Regions from separate parts of the Brevibacillus sp. FW301-21C12A genome, predicted to be linked through region 2. Evidence: riboswitches for the same ligand, from Rfam matches in the RefSeq annotation. Region 2 holds a riboswitch; the other holds the start of a gene.
The links. Region 2 has a riboswitch for glycine ahead of AC3WQH_RS16340 (amino acid permease). Riboswitches for the same ligand answer to the same signal wherever they lie in the genome.
Positions count from the first base shown of each region.

Region 1: another riboswitch for glycine. It lies ahead of gcvT (glycine cleavage system aminomethyltransferase GcvT); the one in region 2 lies ahead of AC3WQH_RS16340 (amino acid permease).

Region 1 covers NZ_JBYTBG010000002.1:211,327-225,854, reverse strand. The annotation lists gene dat (D-amino-acid transaminase) at 1-598, shown strand, start outside; gene AC3WQH_RS02670 (lipoate--protein ligase family protein) at 681-1,511, opposite strand; gene murG (undecaprenyldiphospho-muramoylpentapeptide beta-N-acetylglucosaminyltransferase) at 1,588-2,661, opposite strand; gene gcvPB (aminomethyl-transferring glycine dehydrogenase subunit GcvPB) at 2,768-4,240, opposite strand; gene gcvPA (aminomethyl-transferring glycine dehydrogenase subunit GcvPA) at 4,233-5,585, opposite strand; gene gcvT (glycine cleavage system aminomethyltransferase GcvT) at 5,629-6,732, opposite strand; glycine riboswitch at 6,824-6,940, opposite strand; glycine riboswitch at 6,941-7,037, opposite strand; gene AC3WQH_RS02645 (DEAD/DEAH box helicase) at 7,258-8,958, shown strand; gene AC3WQH_RS02640 (YqhG family protein) at 8,995-10,116, shown strand; gene AC3WQH_RS02635 (hypothetical protein) at 10,227-11,069, shown strand; gene AC3WQH_RS02630 (YkuS family protein) at 11,183-11,437, opposite strand; gene AC3WQH_RS02625 (YqzE family protein) at 11,474-11,635, opposite strand; gene AC3WQH_RS02620 (shikimate kinase) at 11,703-12,224, opposite strand; gene AC3WQH_RS02615 (stalk domain-containing protein) at 12,221-14,089, opposite strand; gene AC3WQH_RS02610 (helix-turn-helix transcriptional regulator) at 14,291-14,528, opposite strand, start outside.
Region 2 covers NZ_JBYTBG010000026.1:47,601-62,128, reverse strand. The annotation lists gene AC3WQH_RS16350 (hypothetical protein) at 1-1,290, opposite strand, end outside; gene AC3WQH_RS16345 (iron-containing alcohol dehydrogenase) at 1,305-2,450, opposite strand; glycine riboswitch at 2,909-3,009, shown strand; gene AC3WQH_RS16340 (amino acid permease) at 3,318-4,688, shown strand; gene AC3WQH_RS16335 (sigma-54 interaction domain-containing protein) at 4,785-6,386, opposite strand; gene AC3WQH_RS16330 (hypothetical protein) at 6,442-6,768, opposite strand; gene AC3WQH_RS16325 (response regulator) at 6,874-9,816, shown strand; gene AC3WQH_RS16320 (response regulator transcription factor) at 9,963-10,682, shown strand; gene AC3WQH_RS16315 (putative bifunctional diguanylate cyclase/phosphodiesterase) at 10,817-11,647, shown strand; gene AC3WQH_RS16310 (MerR family transcriptional regulator) at 11,666-12,034, opposite strand; gene AC3WQH_RS16305 (WG repeat-containing protein) at 12,090-13,289, opposite strand; gene AC3WQH_RS16300 (MSMEG_1061 family FMN-dependent PPOX-type flavoprotein) at 13,795-14,397, opposite strand.

The sequences.
Region 1 (14,528 bases), on a different contig from region 2:
CGATGCGACTCTCTACTTGCAAATTTCTCGCGGCGCAGCTCCGCGCATTCACGATATCCCGAGCGGCATCAAGCCTGTCATCATGGCTTTTGTCCGCCCCAAAGCCCGACCTGTAGAGGACTTGAAAAAAGGCTGGACAGCCCAACTCGTCGAAGACATCCGCTGGCTGCGCTGTGACATCAAGACGCTGAACCTGCTGGGAGCCGTACTGGTCAAGCAGTACGCGAAGGACGCCGGAGCGCAAGATTCGATTTTGCACCGCAACGGCATCATTACAGAGTGCAGCTCGGCCAATCTGTTTGCGGTAAAAAACGGCGAGCTGTACACGCATCCGGCTGACCACTTGATCCTGCACGGCATTACCCGCCAGGTCGTCCTTGATCTGGCGAAGGCAAACGGCATCGTCGCCCACGAGACGGTTTTTGACATCGCCTTCCTGAAGCAAGCCGACGAGCTGTTCCTCACCAGCACGACAGCGGAAATCATGCCGCTTGTATCCGTCGATGGCGAGGCCGTTGGCAACGGACAGCCCGGTCCTGTCACAGCGAGGCTGCAAGCTTTGTTTGAACAGCACATTCACGACAGCGTGCTCGTCTAATTCGATTGATTCCATAAAGAAAGCTCTCCTGACTGGCAGTACGCCCAGGAGAGCTTTTCGCGTATGTTCGCCAACAAACAGCCTAGCGGCGCAAATTCCACTCATCCGTCGCATAGCGCGTCCGGGCGAGCTCCTCCGCCAATGCCAGTTCCTCGTCTGTCAACGCGGACGGCACCAGCTCCACTTCCAGTCCGGTGGCGAAGCCTTTGGAAAACGCTTCAATCGCTTCCTGCAAGCTCACAGGCCGCGGGCTTACCTCGTTGATCGTCACCGCTTTTTGGCGGAAGCTGTCCATCATCCGCTGCTTGACGCGGTCCGACGGGAAGTGCAGCAGCGAGAACAGCAATTCGACGTCCATATCGAGCAAAATGGAGCCGTGCTGGAGGATGACGCCCTTTTGGCGCGTCTGCGCGCTGCCTGCGACCTTTTTCCCTTCCACGACCAGCTCATACCACGATGGCGAGTCGAAGCAAGCGGACGAGCCTGGAGAGGTGTACTTTTCTTTTTCCTCCTCGCTCGCAAGCGACACCATCTCTGCTGCCAGGCCGAGGTTTTGAAAGCCGTGCAAAAGGCCGAGACTGATGATTTTGTACGCCTCGGTGACGCCGGACGGCATCCGCGGATGCTCCTCCGACACGATCACGCTGTAGGTCAGCTCCTGATCGTGCAAAACGGCACGTCCTCCTGTCGCGCGGCGGACAAAGCCCAGCCCGCGCTTTTGCACTTCCTCCAGATTGATTTCCTTGATCGCCTTTTGAAAATAGCCAATCGACAAAGTAGCCGGGTCCCACGTGTAAAAGCGAACGGTCGGGGGCACCTTGCCCTCGCTGTGCAACTGCAAAATCGCCTCGTCCACAGCCATGTTCATCGCCGGAGACATCGCTTCCGTCACGATATAGCGCCACTGTTCCATCGTATGTACCTCCCTACTCACAACACCTTCATTTTACGCTTCTCCCCATAGGACGGCAAGGCTTGGATCGGCTGCATCAACGAGCCGTCTCCTCGATGATCGCCATGACCTGCGCCAGCGCGTCCTGCTGCTTTTCGCTTGCGGCGCGCAGCTTCTCCGTAATCGCCGGACGCTTTTGCTGCAAACGGTCCAGCGCCCGGATCAGGCTGTCTGCGCTCAACGCTTCCTCTTCGAGCACCTCGCAAAAGCCTTGCTGCTCAAAAGAGCGGGCATTCAATATCTGGTCTCCCCTGCTCGCCGCCCGCGACAACGGCACGAGAAGCATCGGCTTTTGCAGTTGCAAAAACTCGTAAATCGCATTGGAGCCTGCGCGCGAGACGACGAGGTCGGTCATCGCCAACAGGTCAGGCAGCTCGTCCTGGACGTACTCGAATTGCCGATAGCCGTCCCGCTTCAGGCTGTTGTCCAACTGATTTTTGCCGCAAATGTGCACGACAGAAAAACGCTTGGTCAACGCGTCGAGCGTGCCGCGAACGGCTTCGTTCAACCGCCTCGCCCCCAGGCTGCCGCCCATGACGAGCAGCACCGGTTTGTCCGGGGAAAAGCCGCACAGCGCAAGCCCCGCTTCCTTCCGGCCTGTTTTCAGCTCGTCGCGAACGATCGCCCCTACATGTGTCCCTTTGCCCTTGGGCAAATGCTGGAGCGTATCGGGAAACGTCGCGCACACTTTAGCGGCAAAAGGCAGCGACAGCCTGTTGGCGAGTCCCGGCGTCAGATCGGACTCGTGCAGGACGACAGGCAGCCCATTCAGCCAGGCGCCAAAGACGACGGGCACGGAGACGAATCCTCCTTTGGAAAAGACGACAGCCGGCTTCCAGGCTGCGAGAAAGCGGTAAGCTTGCCAGGCGCCTTTGCCTACGCGCAGCGGGTCGGTGAAGTTTTTCCAGTCGAAATAACGGCGCAGCTTGCCTGTCGCAATGCCGATGTAGCGCACGCCGTCGAGCCTGCTGACCAGCTCCCGCTCGATCCCTGTCGTCGAGCCGATGTAGGCGACCTCCCAGCCTTGCTGCAAAAAACGCGGGATGAGCGCGAGGTTGACGGTGACGTGCCCCGCGGAGCCGCCGCCTGTAAATACGATCCGTTTGTTCATCATTGGTTCTCTCTCCCCGAAATGTCGGATCAATCCCATCTGTTCATGATAGCATCATTCGGAAAGAAAAACCGCCCTGTAAAAAGGCGGCTTTTCCAAAAGAGAGCTATTGTGCTTGCGGCTGGTAGCGCAGAATCGGCTTGCGCGCCGCTGTCGCTTCGTCCAGACGTTTGACCACGGTTGTGTGCGGCGCTTCCTGTACAAGCTCAGGCGTTTCCTCGCACTCGCGGGCAATTTGCAGCATAACGTCGATGAACTCGTCGAGCGTTTCTTTCGTTTCGGTTTCGGTTGGCTCAATCATCAGGCACTCGTCGACAATCAGCGGGAAGTAGATAGTTGGCGGGTGATAACCGAAGTCGAGCAAGCGTTTGGCGATGTCGAGCGTGCGTACGCCCAGCTTTTTCTGGATCACGCCAGACAAAACAAACTCATGCTTGCAGACGCGGTCATACGGCAGATGGTAAGCCGTAGCCAGACGGCGCATCATGTAGTTCGCGCTGAGCACCGCATTTTGCGACACTTGCAGCAAGCCTTCCGGACCCATGGTGCGGATGTAGCTGTGAGCGCGCACGAGAATGCCGAAGTTTCCGTTGTAGCCTTTTACGCGGCCGATGGAAGCCGGACGGTTGCTGTCCCAGTAGAAGCTGCCGTCTTCTTTTTTCGCCACGATCGGCGTTGGCAAAAACGGTTCGAGAATCTTTTTCACGCCGACAGGGCCAGCACCTGGTCCGCCGCCGCCGTGAGGGCCTGTAAACGTTTTGTGCAAGTTGAGATGCACCACGTCGAAGCCCATGTCGCCTGGACGGGCAATGCCGAGGATCGCATTCGCGTTCGCTCCATCGTAATACAAGAGGCCGCCTGCTTCGTGGACGATTTTCGCCATTTCCACGATGTCTTCCTCGAACAGACCGAGCGTGTTCGGGTTGGTCAGCATGAGTGCCGCTGTATCAGGGCCTACGGCATCGCGCAGCGCCTGAATGTCTACCAGGCCGCGCTCGTCAGAGGCAATCGTGACGGTGTCCAGTCCTGCTACCGCTGCAGAAGCCGGGTTCGTACCGTGCGCGGAGTTTGGCACGATGACTTTTGTGCGGTGGCCTTCGCCGCGGCTCTCGTGGTACGCGCGGATCATCATCAGACCTGTCCACTCGCCTGCTGCCCCCGCAGCCGGTTGCAGCGTAACTGCGTCCATCCCGGTGATTTCAGCCAGCTCTTCTTGCAGGTTGTACAAAAGCTCCAGTGCGCCTTGTACGGTTTCTTCCGGCTGGTACGGGTGCGTCTGCGCGAAGCCTGGGTAGCGGGCAACGTCTTCGTTGATTTTCGGGTTGTATTTCATCGTGCAAGAACCGAGCGGGTAGAACCCGTTGTCTACCCCGTGGTTGCGACGGGACAATTCGGTGTAGTGACGAACCAACTGCAGCTCGGATACTTCCGGCAGTTCAGCAGGAGTTTCGCGGATGAGGTGCTTCGGCAGCAGGCTTGCCACCTCTACCTCTGGTACATCCAATGCCGGCAGATTGTAGCCCACACGGCCCGGTTTGCTCATTTCAAAAATCAGTGCTTTTTCCTGGTCGTTACGCACGTGTGATCGCCTCCAATTCAGCCGCCAATGTGTCGATTTCTTCCTTGGTCCGCAGCTCGGTTACCGCAAGCAGCGTATGGCCCGCGTATTCCGGGTAATCCAGTCCCAGATCGTAGCCGCCGATGATGCCAGCGTCAAGCAGCTTTTTGTTTACTTCTGCCACCGGCTTGGACAGTTTGACTACGAATTCGTTGAAGAATGGAGCGGCAAAGACCACTTCCAGACCTTTTGCCTGCAGCGCTTGCTTGGCGTAATGCGCTTTTTGCAAGTTCATCATCGCCATTTCCTGTACGCCCTGTTTTCCGAGCGCAGTCAGGGTGATCGCAGCCGCCAGTGCCAACAGAGCCTGGTTGGAGCAAATGTTCGAAGTCGCTTTTTCACGACGGATATGCTGTTCACGAGCTTGCAGCGTCAGTACGAAACCGCGCTTGCCGTTCTCGTCTTTGGTTTGCCCGACGATCCGGCCTGGCATTTTGCGCATCAGCTTGGTAGTCGTTGCGAAATATCCGCAGTGTGGTCCGCCAAACGATGCCGGAATGCCGAACGGTTGCATATCGCCCACCACGATGTCAGCGCCCAGTTTGCCTGGCGCTTCCAATACGCCCAGCGCAAGCGGGTTGGAAGAAACGATGAACAGAGCGCCTTTGCCATGAGCAATCGGCTCGACCGCTGCCAAGTCTTCCACGTTTCCGAAGAAGTTAGGATATTGCACGATAACGGCCGCTGTGTTTTCGTCAATCAGCGCTTCCAGAGCTTGTGTGTCGGTTACGCCGTCGTTGTTGATGCCGACTTCAACCAGCTCTACGCCTTGACCGTACGCGTATGTTTTCAGAACGCCGCGCGCTTCCGGGTGCACAGCACGGGAAACGATGACGCGCTTTTTGCCAGTGTGACCAGCCGCCATCATCGCCGCTTCTGCCAAGGAAGTCGCTCCGTCGTACATGGAGGAGTTCGCTACTTCCATTCCGGTCAGTTCACACACCATAGTCTGGAATTCAAAAATGGCTTGCAGCTCGCCCTGGCTGATTTCAGGCTGGTAAGGCGTATAGGCGGTAAAAAATTCTCCGCGCAGCAACATGTGGTTGACTGTGCTTGGCGCATAGTGCTGGTAAACGCCAGCACCCAAAAAGTTGACGTGCGTGCTGAAGTTCACGTTTTGATTAGCCAGACGCGTGAAGTATTTCACCAGATCAGGCTCGGACAGAGCTTCCGGAATGTTCAGCGCCCCTTTGAAGCGCACTTCTTCCGGGATGTCTGCAAACAGTTCTTCTACACTGGAAATGCCAAGAGTTTCGAGCATTTCGCGCTTGTCCTGATCGGTTTGGGGCAGGTAGCGGTATTTCACGAACGTTGTCCTCCTCAAAATAGGATGTATAGTGGGCGATTGCTTAGTTTTTCGGACGTTTATAAAACGGAGCGGCGACAACCTCTGCTTTGAGGCGTTTTCCGCGAATTTCCACTTCCAGTTGGGTGCCAAGCGCCGCATGTTCGCTTTTCACGAGCGCCAATCCGACGTTTTTCTTCAAGGTAGGGGACTGCGTGCCTGTCGTCACTTCGCCCACCAGCTCTTCGCCGACGTAGACCGGATAGTGCGTGCGCGGAATGCCGCGGTCGATCATCTCGATGCCGACGAGCTTGCGCGGCGCGCCGTTTTCTTTTTGCGCCTTGAGCACCTCTTGGCCGATGAACGGCACTTCTTTGTCCACCTTCACCGCGAAGCCGATGCCTGCTTCAATCGGCGTGATGTCCTTGCTCAGCTCCTGGCCGTACAGCGGCAGCTTCGCTTCGAAGCGCAGCGTGTCGCGCGCGCCAAGTCCGCAAGGCAGAAGCCCGTCTTCCTTGCCCGCTTCAAGCAACGCGTCCCACAGTTCAGCGGCACGCTCTGCAGGCAGGTAAATTTCAAAGCCGTCCTCGCCTGTATAGCCTGTGCGGGATACCAGCGCGGAAATGCCAGCGACCTCTACGTCGCGCTCGAAACGGAAGAAGCCGATTTTCGACAGGTCTGTGGCGGTCAGCTTTTGCAAAATCGACTCGGCCAAAGGCCCTTGAATGGCGATTTGCGCCGTTTGCGGCGAAATGTTTTCAATCGTGACACCCGGAATCAGGTGCTCTTCCAGCCATGCAAAGTCTTTGTCAATGTTTCCTGCGTTGATGACAAGCAGGTAATGGTCGTCCGCGTATTTGTAAACGAGCAGATCGTCGACCGTACCGCCGTCCGGGTAGCAGAGCACGCTGTACTGCGCTTGCCCGACAGCCAGCTTGGACACGTCGTTGGTGGTGACGCGCTGCAAGTATTCGAGCGCACTCTCGCCTTTTACGTCTACTTCTCCCATGTGGGATACATCAAACAGACCTGCTTTCGTCCGAACGGCTTCGTGCTCCTGGCCAATGCTGGAAAACTGTACAGGCAGCTCCCAGCCGCCGAAGTCGATTGTCTTGGCGCCGTATTTTGCGTAGGAATCAAACAGTGGCGTTCTTTTCAGATTGGACATGTGTGGCACCTCCCAAAAACTGTTAGTCGGCATTTCTCCCCATGAAAAAACAGAGGCGAAAAAACGGGTACACCAAAAGAACGGTGCCCATTTCTCCTCCTCTGTCCTTGGTACCTGAGAGTTACCTTGCCAATCAAGCGCGGCGGGGATCACCGCGCTTGCAAGTTTCCCCTTTGGTGGCTCCGATTTCGAGCTCTCTCCAGAGTTGCGTCCAGTAGAGGTTCTTTTGCCTGAGAGATTCACCGTTCCCGGCTTGCTCCTTCGGCGCTGCAGTGGTTCGCGCAGTCTCTCCCTGCTACTATCATTCGCGTTGGTTAGATGGTCATACATAAGTTTTTGCTATGATTTCCATACTAATGAATGAACTTCCTCTATATCCTACCATGAGAGTCCGCCGTTGAAAATATGCAAATTAACAGTCAGATCAAGAAATACTTAACAAAATGATGAACACGATCATAAATGTTAAGTTTTTTGATAAAGCGCATGAAAGTTATGGCAGAGCTGTGTAAAGGAGTAACGTATATGCCGAATATTCCTGTTTCATTTGACACGAGCTGGATATCCCCGCTGACGGAGCGAATGCACGAAGACGGCCCCTGGGACAAGTGGGAGCTGTTCAAGCTGGCGCTGGAAGCGGAAGAGGCCATGGCTGTTCGCGAGTTCGATCAGTTGCAATGCCTGAAATACTTGCCGCTGCTCTCCCCGTTTCCCCACCAGTTGCAAACGGCGGAGCGAGTGCTCAACGACATGCGCGGACGCGCGATCCTCGCCGACGAGGTCGGACTGGGCAAGACGATCGAAGCCGGGCTGATTATGAAGGAGTACATGGTCAGGGGTCTGGCGAAAAAAATTCTCGTGCTCGTCCCCGCCTCCCTCGTCATCCAATGGACGAAGGAGTTGCAGCAAAAATTCGGGATTCCCGCCGTGGCGCAAAAAAAGGAGTACATGTGGCGGCAGCATGAAGTCGTCGTCGCCTCCATCGACACGGCGAAACGAGATCCGCACCGCCGCCACGTCCTCGACATCGACTACGACATGCTGATTATCGACGAGGCGCACAAGCTGAAAAACAAGCGGACGCGAAACTATCAGTTCGTGAAGGAAATTCGCAAAAAATATTGCCTGCTGCTCACGGCTACGCCGATCCAGAACGAAATGGACGAGCTGTACAACCTGATTAATTTGTTGAAGCCGGGGCACCTCGGCCACTCCACGTCGTTTTCCTCCAATTACGTCGAAGGAAAGCGACAGTCGAAAAACAGCGACAAATTGCGCGAAGAAATTGAAAAGGTGATGATTCGCAACAAGCGAAGCGACGGCGGCATCCAGTTCACCAGTCGCCGCGTCCAGTCGATTCCGATTGAGCTGTCGCAGGAAGAGATGGAGCTGTACGAGGGCGTCACCCGCTTTGTGCGCGACCAGTACCAGACAGGAGCTGGCCTGTTCAACTCGCTCGCCTTGATTACGTTGCAGCGCGAGGTTTGCTCCAGCAAGGAAGCCTCGTTCATGACGCTGTACAACATGCACCAGCGCACCAGCGAAGACTCCCCCCTGCGCGGCCGAATTTTGGAGCTGGTGGAGATGATTAAGCGGATCGAGACGCATTCCAAGGCGGCCAAAACGGTCGAGCTGATCCAGGAGATCAACGACAAAGTCATCATTTTCACCGAGTACCGGGCGACGCAAAACTACCTGCAAAAATATTTGCATGACCACGGCATTACTTCTGTGCCGTTTCGCGGCGGCTTCAAGCGCAGCAAAAAAGACTGGATGACCGATTTGTTTCAAAACCGCGCGCAAGTACTGATCGCCACAGAGGCTGGCGGGGAAGGGATCAACCTGCAGTTTTGCAACCAGGTCATCAACTACGACATGCCGTGGAACCCGATGCGCGTCGAGCAGCGGATCGGCCGTGTCCACCGTCTCGGCCAGAAGCGGGACGTGCACATTTACAATTTGTCCACCGTCGGCACGATTGAGGAGCACATTTTGAAGCTGCTGTACGAAAAAATCGACCTGTTCGAGATGGTCATCGGCGAGCTGGACGACATCGTGGAGCGGCTGAATCTCAACTCGTCGCTGGAAGAAAATTTGACGCAGATCATCATGGATTCCAAATCGGCCCGCGAAATGGCGTTGAAGCTCGACAACATGGGCCACGCCATCCGCGCCAGCAGACAACAGCACGCATCCCCTGCCCTGTCGGAAGCGGCAGAGCAGTAGCAGAAAAAACGCACACAAGAAAAGAGGTTTCTCCTGATGCAAGCCAACCAGGTCAGGCAATTTGTAGAGCGCTACCTCGCGACTTTTTCCGCGCACATCGTCGAAGCCCACCCGGATTACTTGACGGTCAAGCTTCCGGTCGAGGTCGACAAGGATATCGGCAACCGCCCGTTTTACTGGAGCTGGGTCGACAAAATGAACCTGGCCTACCAGCCGCTCGTGCTTACCTTTGCGTTTCACCCGGACCGGATGCCGGACGGGCTGCGGGCCGAGCATCTGCATCTGGGCGCTGCGCGCATGCAGCAAATTTTTGCCTCGGCGAAAAAGCACGGGCGCTTTTTATGCATGTACGAGCAAAATACCGCTTCCTTGCCAAGCACCGGCAAGCGTCGCTCCACGCCGCTCGTTCCCTGGCTCGGGCTCAACCTGAAAGTATCGCTCATCTGCGACAAGCGGCGCGACATCATGCTCTATCTCGGGATCAACCTGCATCAGCCGCGCCTCGTGCACGACTTTTCCTCGTTTTTGTTTCAGTTGACGCTTGCGCCCGCGATCCCGGACTACTTTTACACGCTCGACCGGAAGCTGTCTGTGGAAGACGCGCTGGAGCTGGCCCGGCAGGAGGTCGATGCGGTCATCGCGCAGGAAGACCAGGAGTGGGCCGTAGAGGCGCGGGCGCGACTGACGGAGGAGCTGGACATCCTCGCCGCCTACTACGAAGAGCTGGCCCGACGAGAGCCGCCTGCCGAACAGAGCGAGACAGAAGCAGCCGAGGCGGAAGCGGTAGAGTCCCCGGAGCAAAAAGCCTCGATCCCGCTGCCTGCGCGCGACGCCGTCCCCGCCAGGGAGGCTGTTGTCGAAGCTGCGCAGACGCTTGACGAATACCGCTCTTCCGGCGGGCGAATCCTCGACTTTTTACGTGCCAATGGCGTCCAGGTGACGCCGCGCGAGGAAATCAACCAGGAGGAATGGAAAAAAAGCACGCCGGAAGAAGAAAAACAGCGGCGGATGGACGAGCTGCGCTGGCAGTACGAGCCGCGCATCGAGGTTCATTTTATTAACGGCGGACTGTTTTACTTGCACTCTGCTCCGCCTGTCATTAAAGCGCATCCGGCAAAAACGGTGCGCCATCTCCCCGCATCCGGGCGAATCATGTAAAAGATCAGCGAGAAGAAGTCCTGCGGAACTGACAAGTTGCAACAAATCTTTTTGCCATAGCTGGTTACAATAGGAATAAGCTTAGCCTGTACAAAAGGTGGTGCATGTTTGTGACCAGACGATTCCTCCCCCTTCTCGGGGTGCTCTTGTCTTTTGCGTTGCTCGCCTGGCCTGTCCACGCAGAGGAGAGCTGGGACAGAGAGTTTCACGCCCAAATCCAGACGTGGATGAACGAACTCGCCAACCGCGATCCGCAATTCAAGGAGTGGCAAAAAGCCGATACAGAAGTGCAGACGCTCGGCCCGAATCAACATCAGTGGCTGGTCAGCATCAAAAAAACAGACAGACAGGTAGGGTACCTGGTCGTGGGAGAGGCCGCCGAAGCGCCTGCCCAGGAAAAATTCGTGCTGTTGGAATACGGGGTCGGGGAATACATTTTGTTCGACGATGCCTTTGCCCCGCGGGAAATTGCCGCAGAGCCTGTCTACGACGGATTCGCTTCCCACTGGCTGATCGCCCGCCAGTCGTCGCCGCAACTGGTGAACGCCAAAACAGGCGAAGCGTACCCCGCTTCCTTCGCCGCAAACGAGCCAGTCTTTCGCAGCCTGGCTGCGCAAAATCTGGTACAGACCGGGCAGCGGCTGACAGGGACGCGCATCCTGCAAGGGACGCAAAAAGATCCGTTCGACCAGATCGGCTGGGTCAGCCAGTTGTACGGGGACAGCGCAATTTCATGGCCGCAGTTGTGGCAGCAGCAAAGCGATGCACCCGTGACGCTGACCGTTCCGCTGTACCACTCCCAGGTGCTCGCCCCGTTCGTCGTCGGCTCGCTTCATTTGTGGAACGATCAAAATGCTTACGTGGGAGTATGGGATGAAGGACTGCGCTTTGTCCCCTACGCTTACGCTGACAAGGTCGGAAAATTTTACGTAGCGGGACAGCCGCAGAGCTGATCCGTCGCTTTTGGCAAAAAAACAAGCTCCCTGCCAGTCGCTGGCGGAGAGCTTGTTTTTGATTGGGCTGCGCATGCTTGTCTAGCGAAGGCGCAGCCTTTGGCTTTTTTCGATCAATGATGATCGGTTGGGGAAAGGCGTTCGTGTACGGCATGAAAAACTTCATTGGCCGTCATTCCCTCTGCATTGATTACCGACGCACCTGTAATCGTCTTGTTCTGATCGCCCAAGACGTTTATATCCTGACCCGTAATCACGATCGCGTCGACCACCTGTTGCCAGTTTCCCAAATCGACGACATCATAGCCGTTATCGCACAGCATTTTGCGAATCTGGGAAAGGGACTTTTCTACCGCTACTCTCGCCATACGCACCGCACCCTCCGTCCGCTTACCAAGGTAGGATTATTTGCGCCACAACAGCCGGATCGACATAGGGATCGCCCCGAACCAGCGTGCCGACCAAGGCTCACGCGGAGCCTTTCGCTGACGCCGTTCATCTTTTGGCGTATCCATGTACTGGACAAACAATTTCGTCAGGTACTTCAAATACTCTTGAAAGGACATCGCACGTGACCTCCTTCGTACTCGCAGATACACGCCGTCTTTTTTCCGGCAATAGCGCTGTCCTTTTTTATTGTTTCCCGTCTTTTGCGCTTTCAACCACCTGCGCCTTAATTTCGTCCACGATCGCCTCCAGGCTTTTTCCGGTCGTATCCACCTGGATCGGGGCAAAATCGTACGCCCCCGCGCGTTCCGCCATCAATGTTTTCACACGTTCTGCCACCCCGCCGGAAAGCAGCGGGCGCGAAGTATCGTTTTCCAGCCGCCTGATTAATTCTTCTTCGCTGGCATAAAGCGCGATCACGGTTCCTTTTGCCAGCATGACCTCGACATTTTGCTTGCGCAGGACAGCTCCTCCGCCTGTCGTCAAAACTTGCGGACCATCGTCCAGAAGCTGTGACAGCAGGCGGGACTCCGCATCGCGAAAATACGTCTCCCCGTGCCGGGCGAACAGCTCCGGGATGGAGCAGCCTTCCTTTTCGATGATCGCGGCATCCAGGTCATGGTGCGCGATTCCCAAAGAATCGGCCAGCGCGACGCCGACCGTCGTCTTTCCGGTTCCCATAAAGCCGACCAGAATCAAGTTTTTCATTTTGTTTCCGCCACCTTTCCACTCGCTTTTCGCGTTTGAATTTTTACGGTTTTCTCGGCTGGATTGTAGTCCGTATCCCATTCGAATACGTCAGCGAAAAACGACAGCGGCACCATCGTGCGCTCCTTGATTTCCGTCAGCGGATGACCGAGGTCGAGCTTTTGCCCATCGCGGATGGCGAAGCGTTCCCGCTCCTTGACGAACACTTCTCGGCCATTGCCTCTTACGCGAATCATCTGCTTTTCCTGATCCCAGCTTATGGCAAGCCCCATTTTTTCCCCCAGCTCGCGCAGCGGCAAATACACCGTGCCGCCTGTCGCCCTGGCCGGAATGGACGGATAAAAGCTCATGTTGTTGATGATCGTCGTGATGTACGGCTCCAGTTGCACAGCGCCCAGGCCTTCGCGATTCGGCTTTTTCGTCGCGTACACGAAGTATTTCGCTTCGCCTTGCAGCGTTTGCCCCAGCGCCTGGTCGAGATGCTCGGCCCCGATCACGCTGCCGTGGTAGTTTTGCTGCACGCGGTGCAGAAAACGTTTGTACGCGTCATCGCCAATCTGCTTGCGCAAATGGTCAAACAGCAGCGCCCCTTTCGAATACCACGTCCAATGGAACTCTTCTTCGGTCGCGAACTTTTGCAACGGCTTGTCCAGGCTGCCGTTGGGGTAGCGCTCCTGCAAGCGGCGGGCGTCGCGATTGTACTCATCGAGCAGCGTGGAGGCCGACTGCGCTCCGTACCGGTTTTGCAAGTAATGGTACACGCTCAGCTCCACAAGCCCTTCGTCCAGCCAGCCGTGAGACGCTTCCAGCGTCGCCACGCTGTTGTACCACCACAAATGGGCGATTTCATGCGGCAACCAGTGGTCGATCAGATTGCGCTGGTACATGTCGCGCTTGAAAATGGCGAGATTGGCGTACTCCATCGCATACGTCGTGCCCGTGCTCGTCTCGGCAATCGCGACGTGCGGATACGGAAGCGGTCCGTACCAGTCGTTGTACGTAGGAAACACCGACTCCGCAATCGTCTTGATCCGCTGGATGTTGCCTTTGTCCACGGACGCAATATCGACAGACAGGTTCGGCCCCATCTGGATCGTCTCCACATGATACAGCGGGCTGCCGACCAAGGCGAAATTGAGCAGCTTTTTGCCCTCGTAGCGGATTAGCTGCTTGCTGCCCTCGACTGCCTTTGTACTGCCCCGGCCCCACGAGCTGACCCAGTTGTAGCCTTTCGGGGAGACGAAGGAGACGTCGTAGTCGGCGTAATGGTAGACGAACGGATCGCCAAAATCTACCCGTTGCGGCGGATCGTACCATTTTCCTTGCTGGTTTTGCGCGCCCAGCATCGGATACCACGTCGTCAGCGTCCAGATGTCGTCCTTGACGCCAAAGCGCGTCCCTCTGCGCGGCACCGGATTTTCAAACTCGATCGCGAGCGTCCCGCGCATTTCCGCTCCCAGCGGGTTTGCCAGCTTGACCGTGGACAGGCCGCGTTCAAAGGCAAGCGGCTTGTCTTTGTAGCGGATCGACTTGACCGTCATTTTGTTCCACAAATAATCGTAGACGTACAGACGCAGGTCTGCCGTCTGCGGATTGTCAAATTCGACCGTCATTTTTCCGGTAATTTTCGCTTCCGACGTATGCAACTCGGCTTGAATGTTATACACGGGATGCAAGTCTTTCACAAGGGAAGGCAACGGCGGATCGTAGGAAAACGGATCGACCCCCGGCTGCTCTGCCACGGTCGCCTGGCTCGTTTGAAAAAAGCCCGAGATCTGCGGCCAGTAGCTGATGATCCCGATGGAGCCAAACATGACGAGAATGGTGATGCATACTAATAAGCTTGTTTTTTGCAAAGTCTTCATGACAGCCCCCAAAAATCGCTCGGCTGCAAGCGTGCGTTTTTTATCGTAATGGATAGGATAGACCGCTTGCGGGTCGACAAAACAGTCGTACCGTTTTGTTCCATTGTAGCAAATAAAGGGCAGGGTGAGTAGAAATTCAGGAGATTCTGTCGAGAAAAAGCCGTCCGCCCTCGCAACAGCAAGGGTGAACGGCTCCGTGTGCTACCACGTCTCGTACATGATTTTTCCCGTTTGGGACAGGTCGTAGCCGCCAACTGCCTCAAGCTCCTTGGAAAAGGCAGCGGAGTGGAGAATATCCATGACCGTTTTCAGCAGCGCCCCGTTTTCCTCCGTTTTGAGAATGACGAGATCGTATCGTTCCTTGATCAGCGGAACAAACTCAACGCCGACCATGCGAGCCGCTTTTTCAATGCCCACTCCCACATCCGCTTCCTTGCGT
Region 2 (14,528 bases):
AATTCCAGCGCCAAAAGCCATCGCCGCTCCTTTGATGACGAGAATCGCCCCTACGACACCCGCGATGCCCAGGTCGCGCTGGCTGCGCGCCTGCATCACGCCAATCCGCACGCTGACGTAGCCTTGGACGAGCAGCGTCAGGGCGACGGCGACGCCGAGAATCGGCTGGACCAGACTGACGATCGGCAAAAGCAATAAACCTGTATTCGTACCCCAGCGAAACGATCCCGCACCGCCGAAAAACGAGTCCATCGCTTTTTTGCCTTTTTTGAACCGCTCCACCACTACGACCTGCATCGCGGCCCACATCGGCCCGCACATCGTAATGTCCGGCCCGATCAGGCTCATCAGCATGTTGCGTCCGCCAAAAATCATGTGCGCCCGGTCCGGGTTGTAGTCGACTTTTTCATCGAGCCGCACTTGGTCGGACTCGGACAAAAGCGCTTTCGTCTTCAACACGTCGCCAAAGACGACGAGATACGTTGCGAACACAGCCGGAATCGCTGTAATGAAAAAGGAGAGCGACGGCAAGCCCAGCCCGAAGACGGTGTACTGCGACCAGAGCGTGGCGAAGTCCGGCTGGCTGAAGCCCCATTGAATGTCCGGCCACTTCGCTTCCCCGAACAACGGGGCGACGAACACCGCGAGCAAGATCGCAGGCAAAATCCCGAGGTTGCCGAGCAATGCCCACCCTTTCCCTTTTTGTTTCAACCCTTCAAAATGTTTGGAAAAAACGAGATAAAAGCAAAAGCCGATACAAATGGCAATCGTGTACGGGAACAGGTCGAACTTCCCGCCCTTTTCAAAAATCGAGGTAATCGCGCCAATCCCCGCGCCGAGAATAATCCCCGACTTGATCGCATTCGGCACGAAGTTGACTACCCGCTTCGCTAGTCCGGTGACCCCGAGCAAAATGGATAACAGCCCAAGCGTCAACTGAAAGGCGATCAGCGCGTACACCCGCTCCTGCCCTTCCGGAAACTGCTCGACAAACAGCACAATCAGCGGAATCGCCGGCGTAATCCAGCCGGGAATGACCGGATCGCCCAAGAGGTGGTGCAGCAAATACAAAAAGCCATTCAAAATGACAACGGCCAGTCCTACCTCAAACGGCATGCCCAGATGGTCGGCGAGCAGCGTGATCGCGCCGAGGTCGACGGCGCACATCAACAGTCCTTGCAAATAATCGGGCCATTCAAAGCGATAGTGTACAAACGGCAGCCGGATCTTGAACGGTCCGGCCGGAATGTACGGGGTTTCTTCACCCGCTCTGCGTTGTTTCCACTTCATACGATGTCCCCCTTTTAGTAAGCTGCTCGATAGATGTCTTCGATATCTTTTTTCCGCAAAGCGCGGGGATTGTTTTTCAAAAGGCGGGTTTGCTTCATCGCCTCTTCGGCCATCTCGGCGATCGCGGATTCCGGAATGTTGAACTCGCGCAGCGACTGCGGAATTTCCACGTAACGGCACAGGCGCGTCATCGCTTCAATCGCTTTTTCCGCCGCTTCGTCCAGGTTCAGTCCGGCGACGTTTTCCCCGAGCGCCTGCGCGATTTCCCCGAGCTTTTCCAGGCAGGCGATCTTGTTCGCCCGCATGACGTAAGGCAGCAAGAGCGAATTGCTCACGCCGTGCGCCATGTGGAATCGTCCGCCGAGCGGGTAGGCCAGCGCATGGACAGCTCCTACGCCCGCGTTGCCGAAAGCAAGTCCGGCCATCAGCGACGCGGTAATCATCGCTTCGCGCGACTCGATGTTATCCGGGCACGCGTACGCTTTCGGCAAGTGAACGGCAATCAGTTTCATCGCGCCAATCGCCAGCGCGTCCGTCACCGGGGAGGCGAACTTGGAAATGTAGGCTTCCACCGCATGCACCAACGCGTCCACGCCGCTCGCAGCGGTCACGCTCGGCGGGCACGTAAGCGTCATCACCGGCGAGACGATGGCGACGTCCGGCAGCAGGTAAGGGCTTACAATTCCTTTTTTCACTTGCTCTTTCGTATCCGACAAAATCGAGATGTTCGTCACCTCTGAGCCTGTCCCCGCCGTAGTCGGAATCGCGATCAGCGGCAAGCCCGGCTTTTTCACCAGATTCGTGCCAAAATATTGCTCGATGCTGCCCTCGTTCGTCGCCATGACGGAAGCTGCCTTGGCGATGTCGATTGCGCTGCCGCCGCCGACTGCGATCAGGCCGTCGTAGCCCCCTTCGCGGATCATCTGCACACACAAGTCGACGATCTCGATTTCCGGCTCGGGGTTCACGTCCGAGAAGACGCCCGCCTCCATCGGCAAAAGCGCTTCCACCTGCGCGACTACCCCGGCCTGAATGAGAATTTTGTCCGTCACAATCATTGGACGCGCCACTTTCAGACGGGCAACCTCCTCGGGCAGCAGCGCCAGCGAATCCCGCCCTGTGACCAGTTTGTTTGCAGCGGCAAAAGTAGAAATGTTCATGATGTCACTCTCTCCTTTCTGTATGCCGCTACGTGAAAAGCAACTCCCGTGCCAAGCGGAAAAAAGCGGGTGCCAATTTCGCTCCGCCACCTGCGGGAAAAACGACCTTCCCCCCAACAGCGGCAAGCCTTTTCTCACTTTTTTGTCACATTTTCCGCAGCACAGTTTGTTTCGGCCAAAAGCAACCGTTTACATTCGCTGTTTGATTATAATTCAAATCAAACTTGCGCATTTGATTCATTATCAAATCAAAATCCATACCCTTCCCCTTTCGACACATCCGCTCACCTGGCTAGCGGAAAAAACGACGAATGATTGTCGTTTCCTGCTTGTCATCTGGCCTTCCGTCAATCAAAAATGTTTTATGTTTAAAATAATCTGTTAATTAGGAATTTTCATTTGACAACCTTTTTGGAATATTTTACTATCATAAGAACGCACGCGAATATCTGACGCGGATGAATATTGCGGGAGAGACTAAACTCGCCGTTTAGCACCGAAGGAGCAAATCCTGACCGCTCAGGACAAATCTCTCAGGTAAAAGGACAGAGAAAAGTAGGAACCGGTCTATTTTTCCCGTTCCTTTTTTTGTTGCAGAAAAATAGGAGTGTTGTGCGTTCACCATGAAACAGCCGTTCCATTTGCCTCGAAAAAGGAGGGAAAACTGCCGACAAAACCGCAAATTTTCTGCCTCGCTCAAAAATGAAAGCGTTTTTTTCGATGGAAGTAACTTAATGATGTATTTATGCTGGGTCGCTATGTTAAGATATGAATTATAAAGTTTCATAAACTTTTTGAAAGGTCGGCGGTTGGTTTTTTACCAACAGCCGCAAACGAATCAAACGCATGAGAAATGAGGGGGATCACATGCAACAGCAAAATTTGGCGAGGGGCCTGAAAAACAGGCACGTTCAACTCATCGCGATCGGCGGGGCCATCGGAACGGGATTGTTCCTCGGTGCGGGCAAATCCATTCACCTGGCCGGCCCATCCATCCTGTTTGCTTACTTGATTACTGGGATTATTTGCTTTCTGATTATGCGCTCGCTCGGTGAACTTCTCCTTAGCAACCTGAACTATCATTCCTTCGTTGACTTCGTAAAAGACTACCTCGGCAACATGGCCGCGTTCGTCACAGGCTGGACGTACTGGTTTTGTTGGATTTCGATTGCCATGGCCGACTTGACGGCTGTCGGAATGTACACGCAATACTGGTTCCCTGAGGTTCCGCAATGGATGCCGGGATTGATTGCGCTCGTCATCCTGCTCATCATGAACCTGGCAACGGTCAAGCTTTTCGGCGAAATGGAGTTCTGGTTCGCGCTCATCAAAGTCATCGCGATTCTCGCTTTGATCGCCGTCGGAATCTTCATGATTGTCAAAGGCTTCTCGACAAACTCCGGCGCGTCCAGCTTCAGCAACCTGTGGAGCCACGGCGGCATGTTCCCGAACGGCATCAACGGCTTTTTACTCTCCTTCCAGATGGTCGTGTTCGCCTTTGTCGGCATTGAGCTTGTCGGGCTGACTGCCGGGGAGACAGAAGATCCCGAGCGCGTGATTCCAAAAGCGATCAACAACATCCCGATTCGCGTGCTGCTCTTCTACGTCGGCGCTCTGATCGTCATCATGAGCATCTATCCATGGAACGCCATCATCCCGACCGAAAGCCCGTTCGTTCAAGTGTTTGCGGCTATCGGTATCGCGGCTGCCGCAGGTATCGTCAACTTCGTCGTGCTGACCTCCGCCGCTTCGGCATGCAACAGCGCCATCTTCAGTACAAGCCGTATGCTCTACTCGCTCGGCAAGGAAAATAATGCGCCTGCGTCCATGACCAAGCTGACAACGCGCCAGGTGCCTGCCAATGCCTTGTTCTTCTCGACTGTCGTCGTTCTCATTGCGGTTGTGTTGAACTACATCATGCCAGAAGGCGTCTTCACTCTGATTACGAGCGTTTCGACGGTCTGCTTCCTGTTCATCTGGGGCATTACCGTGATCTGCCACCTGAAGTACCGCAAGACAAGACCGGATCTGGCAAAAACAAACAAGTTCAAAATGCCGCTCTTTCCGTTTGCCAACTACCTGATTCTCGCTTTCCTCGCGTTCATTCTCGTCGTGCTCGCGCTTGCCGAGGATACGCGCGTGGCCTTGTTCATCACTCCGGTCTGGTTCATCATGCTCGTCGTGATTTACAAGCTGCGCAAGGCTAAAGTCGATCAGGTGAAAGTATTGGAAAACTGATCGCCAGCCAAACAAAAAAACACATCCGGCTTCCGATGTGTTTGCATGGCAAGGACAAGCATCCTGCGACTGCACCAGGCATTCGCAGGATGCTTTTTATTTGCTCGCTTCCGGCTCGTTCTCTACGCGCAGTTGCAGCTTTTTCATCTTTTGGACGAGTGCGCTCTGGCTGATGCCGAGCGCTTCTGCCGCCAACCGGGTCGTCTTGTGCGTCTGGATCGCCTTGCCGATCATGCTCCGCTCCAGACGGGCGACCGCTTCGCGCAAAGACGTCGGTTCTGCCTGCGGGAACACTTGCTGGAGAAAGTTCGGCAAATCGCCGACGTCAATCGTATCGTGAAAAGTCGTGACCACCAGCCGCTCGACCAGATTCGCCAGCTCCCTGATATTTCCCGGCCAGCTATAGTTCGTGAGCCACTCGTAGCATTCCAGTGTCATCGTCTTTTCTTCCTTGTATTTCTCATTGAATTTTTCCAGATACGACACCAAGAGCGGGACAATCTCTTCCCGGCGTTCGCGCAGCGGCGGCACCTCGAAGGTGACGATGTTCAGCCGATAGTACAAATCCTCGCGAAACAGCCCCTCGCGCACGAGTGTAGCCAGGTCGCGGTGGGTAGCCGTAATGATCCGCACGTCCACATGGCGGACTTCGGTGGAGCCGACGCGCATGAATTTGCTTTCCTCCACTACTTTCAACAGCTTCACTTGCAGCTCCAGCGGCAAGTCGCCGATCTCGTCCAAAAACAGCGTGCCGCGATGGGCGCTCTCCAAAATGCCGATTTTCCCCTGCTTGAGCGCGCCTGTAAACGCCCCCGGCTCGTAGCCGAACAACTCGGCCTCGACCAGATGGCCCGGGATCGCCGCGCAGTTCAGCTCCATGAAAATTTCGTTCGCGCGGCTGCTGCGGGCATGGATGTATTTGGCGATCATGCTCTTCCCCACACCCGTCTCGCCTTGCAGCAAAATTTTCGCATCTGTCTTGGCGACCTTGTCGGCCAGCCGGAACAGCGAGCGCGTCGCAGGTCCGAGCACGACGTCCTCCAGCCCCGTCTGGTCCGGGTGCGGCAAATCGCTGTGCAAAAGCTTCTGGCTGTCCAGCTCGTGCTTGAGGCGAATCAGCTCGGTAATGTCCCGGACGCTGCTGATGACGTACAAAATTTCGCCTGCGGGAGACAGCACAGGGGTGGCAGAGACGATGATCTTGCGGCTGTTGCGGATCGTCTGGATCAGCGTCACCGGCCTTCGCGTGCGAATCGTTTCCAGCGAAGCGGACACCGAAATCATGCCTTGCTTGATGAGATAGCCCATGTGCTGGCCGATGACCTCTTCCTCGCGAATGCCCGTAATGCGCTGGTACGCCTGGTTGACAAACAGCGTGACGCCTGCCCCGTCCGTAATATAGACGCCGTCGTACAGCGCATTGAAAACAATCTGGCAGACCGGGCTTTCAAAAAAAGCGCGAAGCTGCGCCTGCGAGCTGGCCTGCCTCTGGCGGTCCGGCAGGTTCACCTCGGGCACGACGTACTCGACAATCGGGCGCGTCAGTTCCCCGCGATGAATGGCGTGGGCGATCGCTTCCACCGTCAAATAGCCGAGAAACTCCCCCTCTTCGCTGTACACTTCCTGCACTTCATTTTGATCTGGCGAAAAATGCGCGACTGCTTCCTCAACCGTCATCGTAGGACGCAATGAATACATGGGCTACTCTCTCCTGGATGTCATGACCTGATAAATGAACGAAAAGCTTTCTCTATCATTTTACACGCTCCGCCCTCGAATCAAATATCCCTTCGATCGCGATTCCATTTTTACGTTTGAGCAGAAACATAAAAGGAAAATAAGAAATAAGGCTGAAATTCAACGCCCCAAACGTGTACGCCAAGATCGTGCCTGCCAGCGCGAGCAGACTGTCCGGGATACTCGTCGCGGCCGCAGTGCTCGTGTGGTCCACCGCGCGCATCAAAAGCAGGACAACCAGTTGGAAAAGCCCGACCAGCAGGCCGAGAGAAAAGCCGGCCCCTACACACAGCTTGAGATAAGAAGAAATTTTCAAATATTTCACAGTCAACGACGTGTACATGCAAGCCCTCCTTTGCCTTCATCCAATATTTTACACGTCAACCTGAATGGAGTCCTGTCTTTTCTCGAAAGTTTTTGCGATTACATACAAATAGCGAGGTCGCTCATGAAAACTTTTCACGTCAGCCATGCCCGAAAACTGACCATCCTCATCCTGTTAATCATCGTCGTCGCCTTCTCTCTGTCCGGCTACATCATGCGCTCCCAGACCAATCGGATCATGAAAGTCGAGATCGAGAGCAAGCTGACTCTGCAAAGCCAGGCGCTGGCGGAGCGAATGAACGCATTTTTCGCCCAGAAAAGCTTTCTCATCAAGCAGATGAGCACCAACCAGTCGATCGTTCGCTACTTGCAAACCGTCAAAACGCGGGACGATGCGTTTTCCAACCCGTATTACCCGGATGTGGCCGCCGCACTGGACGGCATCCAAAAGCTGGACCGCAACCTGGGACTCGTCTGGATTTCCAGCCAGGCGGGCAACTTCACATTCGGCAACACAGACGAGCTTACGGGGACAGACTGGTCGCTCCAGCAACGCCCGTGGTACCAGGACGCCGTTCGCACAGACGAAGTCGTTTTTTCTGAGCCGTACGAAGATTACTTGACCAAAAAAATGGTCACCAGCGGCACCATGAAGCTGAAAGAGGACGGGAAGCTCTTGGGCTTCGTCGCCATTGATATTTTGCTCGACGACATTCCGGAAATGCTCGGCAGCTATCCCATCGGCGAATCCGGCTATGCCATCCTACTCTCCAGGGACGGGACGATCATGTATCACCCGAACCCCGCGCTTGTCAGTCGGCAAAAGCTGACGGAGCAGCCCGGGGACATGGGAAAAATCGCCCACAGCATGATCGCGGGCCAAAAAGGGCTGCAACGCATCACCATCGACAACAACAGCTACTACATCGGCTATGCGCCCGTCGCTTCTACAGGCTGGTCCGTCGCAGCGGTTTTGCCTTCGAGCGAAGCTCTCGGCCAGTTGAACTCCGTACAGGAGCTGTCCAGCCTGATTACCGGGCTGTCGATTTTTATTCTGGTCGGCATGCTTTCGCTTTTGCTGCACATTATGCTTCGGGAGCAGCGGCGTATCCAGGCGGAGCTGTTGGCCGCGAAGGAAGAGGCGGAAGAAGCGAGCAAAGCCAAAACCGATTTTCTGGCGCGAATGAGCCACGAAATCCGCACTCCGCTAAACGGGATCATCGGACTGTCGCAACTGATGCAAAAAACGGTCATGACGCTGGTGCAAAAAGATTACCTGGACAAAATTCTCTCTTCCTCGCAGGTGTTGCTGCGGCTCATCAACGAGATTCTCGACTTTTCCAAGATCGAAGCCGGAAAGCTGGAGCTGGAAAAAGCCAGCTTTGACCTCGACGACTTTGTCCGCCGGCTCTCGCACATGCTGAGCATTTACCTTGGGACGAAGCAAATCGAGATCATCGTCGAGCTGCCGCCGAAAATGCTGCCCAAGCTGATCGGGGACCAGCATCGGCTGGAGCAGGTTTTGCTCAACCTGTGCCACAACGCGATCAAATTTACCGAGCAGGGCTACGTCGCCATGCGCGTCACGCTGGTGCAGGAAGACGAAAAGAGCCTGCTTTTGCACTTTGCCGTGGAGGATACGGGCATCGGCATGTCTGCGGAGCAGATGGACAAGCTGTTCGAGCCGTTCACCCAGGCGGACGGCACGACGAGCAGAAAATACGGCGGCACCGGACTGGGCCTCGTCATTTCGCGCAGCCTCGTGGAAATGATGGGCGCCACTCTCGAAGTCACGAGCACGATTGGCAAAGGAAGCTGCTTCTCCTTTACCCTCGCGTTCGAGCACGCGCCCTGGCAGGAGAACGAAAGCCCCGGCTCACTGCTTCCTCCCGGCTACGCCAACCAGCGCGTCCTGGTCGTGGAGGACCATGACAAAATGCGGAGCAGCCTGGCGGACATGCTGGTGAGCCTGCGCTTTGCTCCGACCTGCGCCGCCTCGTGGCGAGAGGCGTTTGCGCTGCTGGAAGAGGCGGACGAATCCAACCCGTTTTGCTTTGTCTTCGTCGACATGGAGGCGGAAGACATGTACGGCGTCGAGTCGCTCTGGCGCCTGCACACGCTCGCCGAAGCATGCGATGCGGCGACCATCGCCATGACGACCGAGTACGGACGCGACGAGCTGGCCTCGCTGGAGGAAGCTGTCCAGCCTGACGCCGTTCTCATCAAGCCGATTAATCGCATGGACGTGACGCGCGCCCTGCTGGGAGCGCAGGAGCATAAAGAACTGCACACCGCCCACGTCGCGGCTCCCGCGCAGAGCGCTTCTTTCGAAAACGTCATGTTTCCCGGACATCGCGGCACCATCATGCTGGCGGAAGACAACGAGATCAACCAGCTCGTGGCTGTCGAATTTTTGCGCCGGGAAGGCTATGCCGTCACGATTGCCAAAAACGGCCTGGAAGTGCTGGAGCTTTTGGACACGAAAAAATGGGATCTGATCCTGATGGACGTCCACATGCCGGAAATGGACGGCTGCGAAGCGACGCTGCGCATTCGCCAGCACAAGCAGTACGCGAGCCTGCCGATCATCGCGATGACGGCGAGCGTCATCAAAGCCGAGCACGACAACTGCTACCGCTCAGGCATGAATGGCGTCATCACGAAGCCGATTCATCTGGGAGAGATGAAAGAAACGTTGAAGCGGGCCATTCCTGTGCCTTGTCTGGATGTGTCGCTCGCGCTGGAGCGGCTGGATGGAAAACTCCCGATCTACACGCAAATTCTCCGGACGTTCACCCGCGAGTACGCGAATTTTGCCGAACGGCTGCAAAAGACGCTTCGCGCAGGCGATACCGAGGAAGCCCGACGCATGGTGCACACGCTGAGCGGCGTAGCCGGGAATCTCTCTGCCCAGCGATTGCTGCTCGTAGCAAGAAAGGTTGAGAGTCTGCTCTCCCCATCGGCAAACCGGAGCGATTATGAAGAATGTATGAGCGAGCTTGCGTGGCAACTGGACGAAGTATTAGCTCTCGCAACCGAGTGGCTGGAAACTCTGGCGAACTCCTAACAAATTTTTAGCATTTTTCGTGAAATTAGGTCCATTCTCCTCATTTTTTTGCTAAAATATGAGAAAAGTATTAGGAAATCATGAACCATTGCTAGCTCTTTCCCATCTTTATGAATAACTTTCTCCCAGAAAGAGTGAGGAATCTGATGTACAAACTATTGATTATCGAAGACGATCAGATTATGAGTGAAATGCTGGCCATGTATTTAACCGAGGAAGGTTATTCTGTGAAAATAGCAGATCATGGACAAAAAGGTCTGGATCTGGCCCGATCGTTTGCACCGGATGTCATCCTTCTCGACATGATTCTGCCGGATATGAGCGGTACCCGGTTGTGCGGCGAGCTGCGCAGCTTTTCGCTCGCTCCCATTCTCGTCGTCTCGATGAAGACAGACGTATCCGATCGGGTGGAAGCCTTGCAAGCAGGAGCGGACGATTACATTTGCAAGCCGTTTTCACTGCGAGAGATTTCAGCAAAAATCGGAGCCATAATCAGACGAACTCACCAATACCAACAGCAGGCCGCCTCCGTGGAGAACGCCGAGCAGGCGGATACGACGATCACTTGCCCGGAAAATACGTTTCTGCTCGACCTGGAGCGCAGGGCGATCTACGTCAACCAGTTCCACGTCGAGACGACTTTTTCCGAATTTGAAATCATGCGCCTGTTCATTACAAACGAAGGCAAGGTGTTCAGCCGAGAGGAGCTGCTCTACGAGCTTCGCGGTTTTGATTCTTTTGTCACAGACCGGGCGATTGACGTCCACATCGCCAACTTGCGCAAAAAAATCGAAGACAATCCGAAAGAACCGAAATACATTCGAACCGTCTGGGGTGTGGGGTATAAATTCGTCTCTAGGAACTAGCAGACAAACGCATGGGATGGTGCTCTTTTTTTGAGATTATTTCACACTCTCCTAATACATAGACAGAAACTTATCTAATACATCAGGTGCATAATCAATCCCAGAAGACTTGGACTGCATATGGAGGGTAAAAAATGGAGTTTACACCGCATGCGACATGCGAGGACCTGGAGCACAAGCTGAGATTGGCCAATGATCTGCAAGAGGCATTGCCTCTTCAACAACTATCCTTGCACTACCAACCCCAATTCGAGACCGGATCTGGCAATGTGCGCGGCTTTGAGGCTTTGCTCAGATGGAATCATCCGCACTTTGGACCGATCTCCCCCACAGAATTTATCCCGCTCGCCGAGGAGACAGGACTGATTTATTCCATCGGAGACTGGGTGATCCAGACCGCTTGTCAAAAGAACAAGCAAATTCAGGAAAAATACATGCCCAACTCCGTCATGTCCGTCAATTTGTCTGGCTTGCAATTGCAAGATTCCTTATTCTTTGACCGGGTGTGCGGCATTTTGCAGCAAACCGCTCTCTCCCCGCAATCGCTGGAGCTGGAACTGACCGAACGGGACCGCATCTCGCTCAAAGACAGACGGATCGACTCACTGAAAAGATTTGCCCATCACGGTATCAAAATCGTATTGGACGATTTCGGGACGGAATACTCCTCGCTTGAATACATCACGACTCTCCCCCTTTCTACGATCAAAATCGACCGCTCGTTTGTCACACATATCAACAATCATTACGAAGGGACCGTTCTCGTCGAATGGATCATCTCGCTGGCGCGAAAGCTGGGATTCACCGTCGTCGCGGAAGGCATCGAAACATACGAGCAGCTTCATACCTTGCAAAAGTGGAAGTGCGATTTTGTGCAAGGCTATTTGCTGAGCAAGCCGCTGCATGAACAGGAGCTGCCGCTGTTTTTTCGCAAGGTGGAATGGAAGCAGGAAAACAAATTCTAGCATCCAGGTGTCCTGGAATCATCCCCCTTGCCCGACCAGCTTCAGCACACGGCACAGGTCGTACAGAGCGTGGACGCCGCGCATTTGCCAGCCATTGACCTGATGCAAATAACGCAAGGTGTCCATGGCGATTTTTCGCGCCTCCTGCACATCTTCTTCCTTCATCTCGGCGACGGCGTTTTTCAGCTCTACGACGGAGGGCGAGTACACCTGCGCACGCAACGCTCGCAACAGCATGATTTTGTGAATGTGCGAACGGTTGAACAACTGATAGCCGTTTTTCGGATCGCGCGCGGTCGTAATCAGCCCGGTTTTTTCCCAGTGGCGAATCGTAGAGCTGGGAAGTCCTGTCTCGCTGGCGGCTTGCTTGATTCGCGATTGCCACACCCTCCGATTGGCGCTGCCTGATAACCTTCCGCTGTGAGGCTGCTGCCTCCAAATTTTATCGATAGGGCGGGATGACCAACTTCCCGGTATAATCTAAATAGCCATCGAGACCCCAATTGATGGCGTACAGACCGTTACGATCCATAAGAGAGCCATATGGACTTTGATAGGTACCAAAATAACGTGGACTTACAAGATACTCTCCTTTGCGATTGATAAAGCCCTCCCTGCCGTCGTGCAGGCGAACCATGGCTATACCGTTATAAAATCTGCCTATAGCTGAGTATTTGGGTTCGAGAATGACCTCTCCTGTCAGGGTAACAGCACCCGCGTAAGATTGACCGTCTTCTTTGTTAGTGTAGTACCTGTAAATGCCTTCCTCTACATCCGATGATCCTGCAAAAGGAGTAAATTCGCCTGGCGGGATGATCCATTCGCCTTTTTTATTGATCAATCCTCCTCCAAGCGATTTTCCGTCCGCTTTCCAGCTCGAAGCATAGGCTATTCCGTTCCGGAAGGGAACGGTAAAATAATAGATCGGTGCGATGATGTACTCGCCTTTGCTGTTAATAAACCCAATCTGCTTATCCTTTTCTTGGACAGCGGCTAATCCGTCAGAAAATTCTTTTGCCAAGACGTACTTAGGGGGGACCAAAACGGTTCCTTTCGCATCCATATATCCGTAGTAAGGACCTTGCTTAATGAGGATCGGATCATTGGAATACTGCTGCCGTTCGGGAATGTAGCCTACGTAATCAAAGGTAGGCTGCACGATCCAATTCCCCTTCGTGTCGATGAGTCCCCATTTTTTATTCACAGAAGCAGCTGATCGTCCAAAACGGAAACCTACTATTCGCTCATACTTTGGAGGGATGACTTCCTTTCCTGTACGGTCGATCACCCCGCTTCTTTCCCCTATCTGAAAGCTTGCAAGCCCTTCGGAGAAACTGGAAATATAGTTGTATTTATAGGGAACAATGAGCTTGCCAGTATGATCTATCACTCCCCACTTTTCTATGCTCGTGTTTCGTACAAGGCCGAGGCCATCTTTGAATTCCTGTATCGTACCGTATTTGGGCAAAGTAAATCTCGCATGAATCTTGCCGTTACGATCACTCAAAGCCCATTGATTCCCGGTAGGTTTTCTTAGTGGGTACAGTTGCTGGTTTGGTTCGCCTGCACCTTGTGCGGATACACCAGCAAGGCTGAGACACGCCAGAATCATAGCTAGGATCGTTACCAAAAATTTCTGCATAGTAGTACATCCTCCGAGAGTCTAATGAGTTAGTTGCCCTAATTATAGGGTAATTTGGAATTAAAACCAATAAGGGGGGTTGGCTACACGGGGACAAGGAACTGTTCTTTTGCGTGCGTGTCGGTATTTCGAAAAATTTACCATCTCAGTAAATACTGATATCAATAGATTCTAAACATTTATTCGGAATCTTTATTAACGATAACGATTTAATGGAGGTGTATCCATTCATGCAATCTCTGACAGCCGTTTGTTAATGAATGACATTCTCTCCGTTCCATATCGATTTGATTTCAATCTACTAGACATCCATGCTTCTTTACAAAAACATCCCCATTCTTATTATCATCAAAAAAGATCCGTCTAAGTATGTTCGTATCCATATTCTAATCCTACCCTAAAGAAAGAAAACAGGACAGCCTTTCGACTATCCCAAAACTTATAAATTCCTATCTGTTGAAAAAAACCTTGAAGCTTTCTTCAAGGTTTTTTTCGCCGCGAGCCACTAACCGTTTTCCTTCAACGCAACCCCGTTGATTCGCAAATGGGCGCGGAACATTTCCATGATCGACGGCATGTCCGCTTTGTCCGCCCACGAGTCCGTATTCCACACGCCAGCCTGCTTGAATGCGCGCGGGCAGTGAATGAAACACTCTTCCACCTCGACGACGACACCGAGCCCGAGTGTTTTGCCCTTCCAGTTCTGCGCGGCGAGCAGCTCGGCGTTTTTCGTAATCGTCGCTTTTCCGTTGATGCGCAGCACTTCTTCCAGCCCGGGAATGAGAAAAATCATGCCGACCTGCGGATTCGCCAAAATGTTCAGCAAAGAATCGACCCGCCGGTTTCCCATTCTTTCCGGAAAAATAACGTGCCGCTCGTCCAGCACTTTGACAAAGCCCGGCTCATCGCCGCGCGGAGAAACATCGCAGCGTCCATCGGCATCTGCTGTCGCCAGGAAAAACAGCGGCGACATGGACAAGTAATGAATGACATGCGACTCTACCTGCGCAATGCTTTTGTTCGCAACCGTCTCGTGCGGAACCCCTACCAGACTTCTCAGTTCATCCGCGCTGGCAACACGGTCCTTTTGCCACTTTTCTTCCCACATCTTTGTCTCTCCTCCAGGCCCTGTATTTTGGATGACAAACGCCAAGAGCGATCGGGAACCGTTCTCATCCATTTTTCCCATCTTATCGGCTGCGCAGGCGGATTGCAAGACTGCTGAGCGAACGACGTACC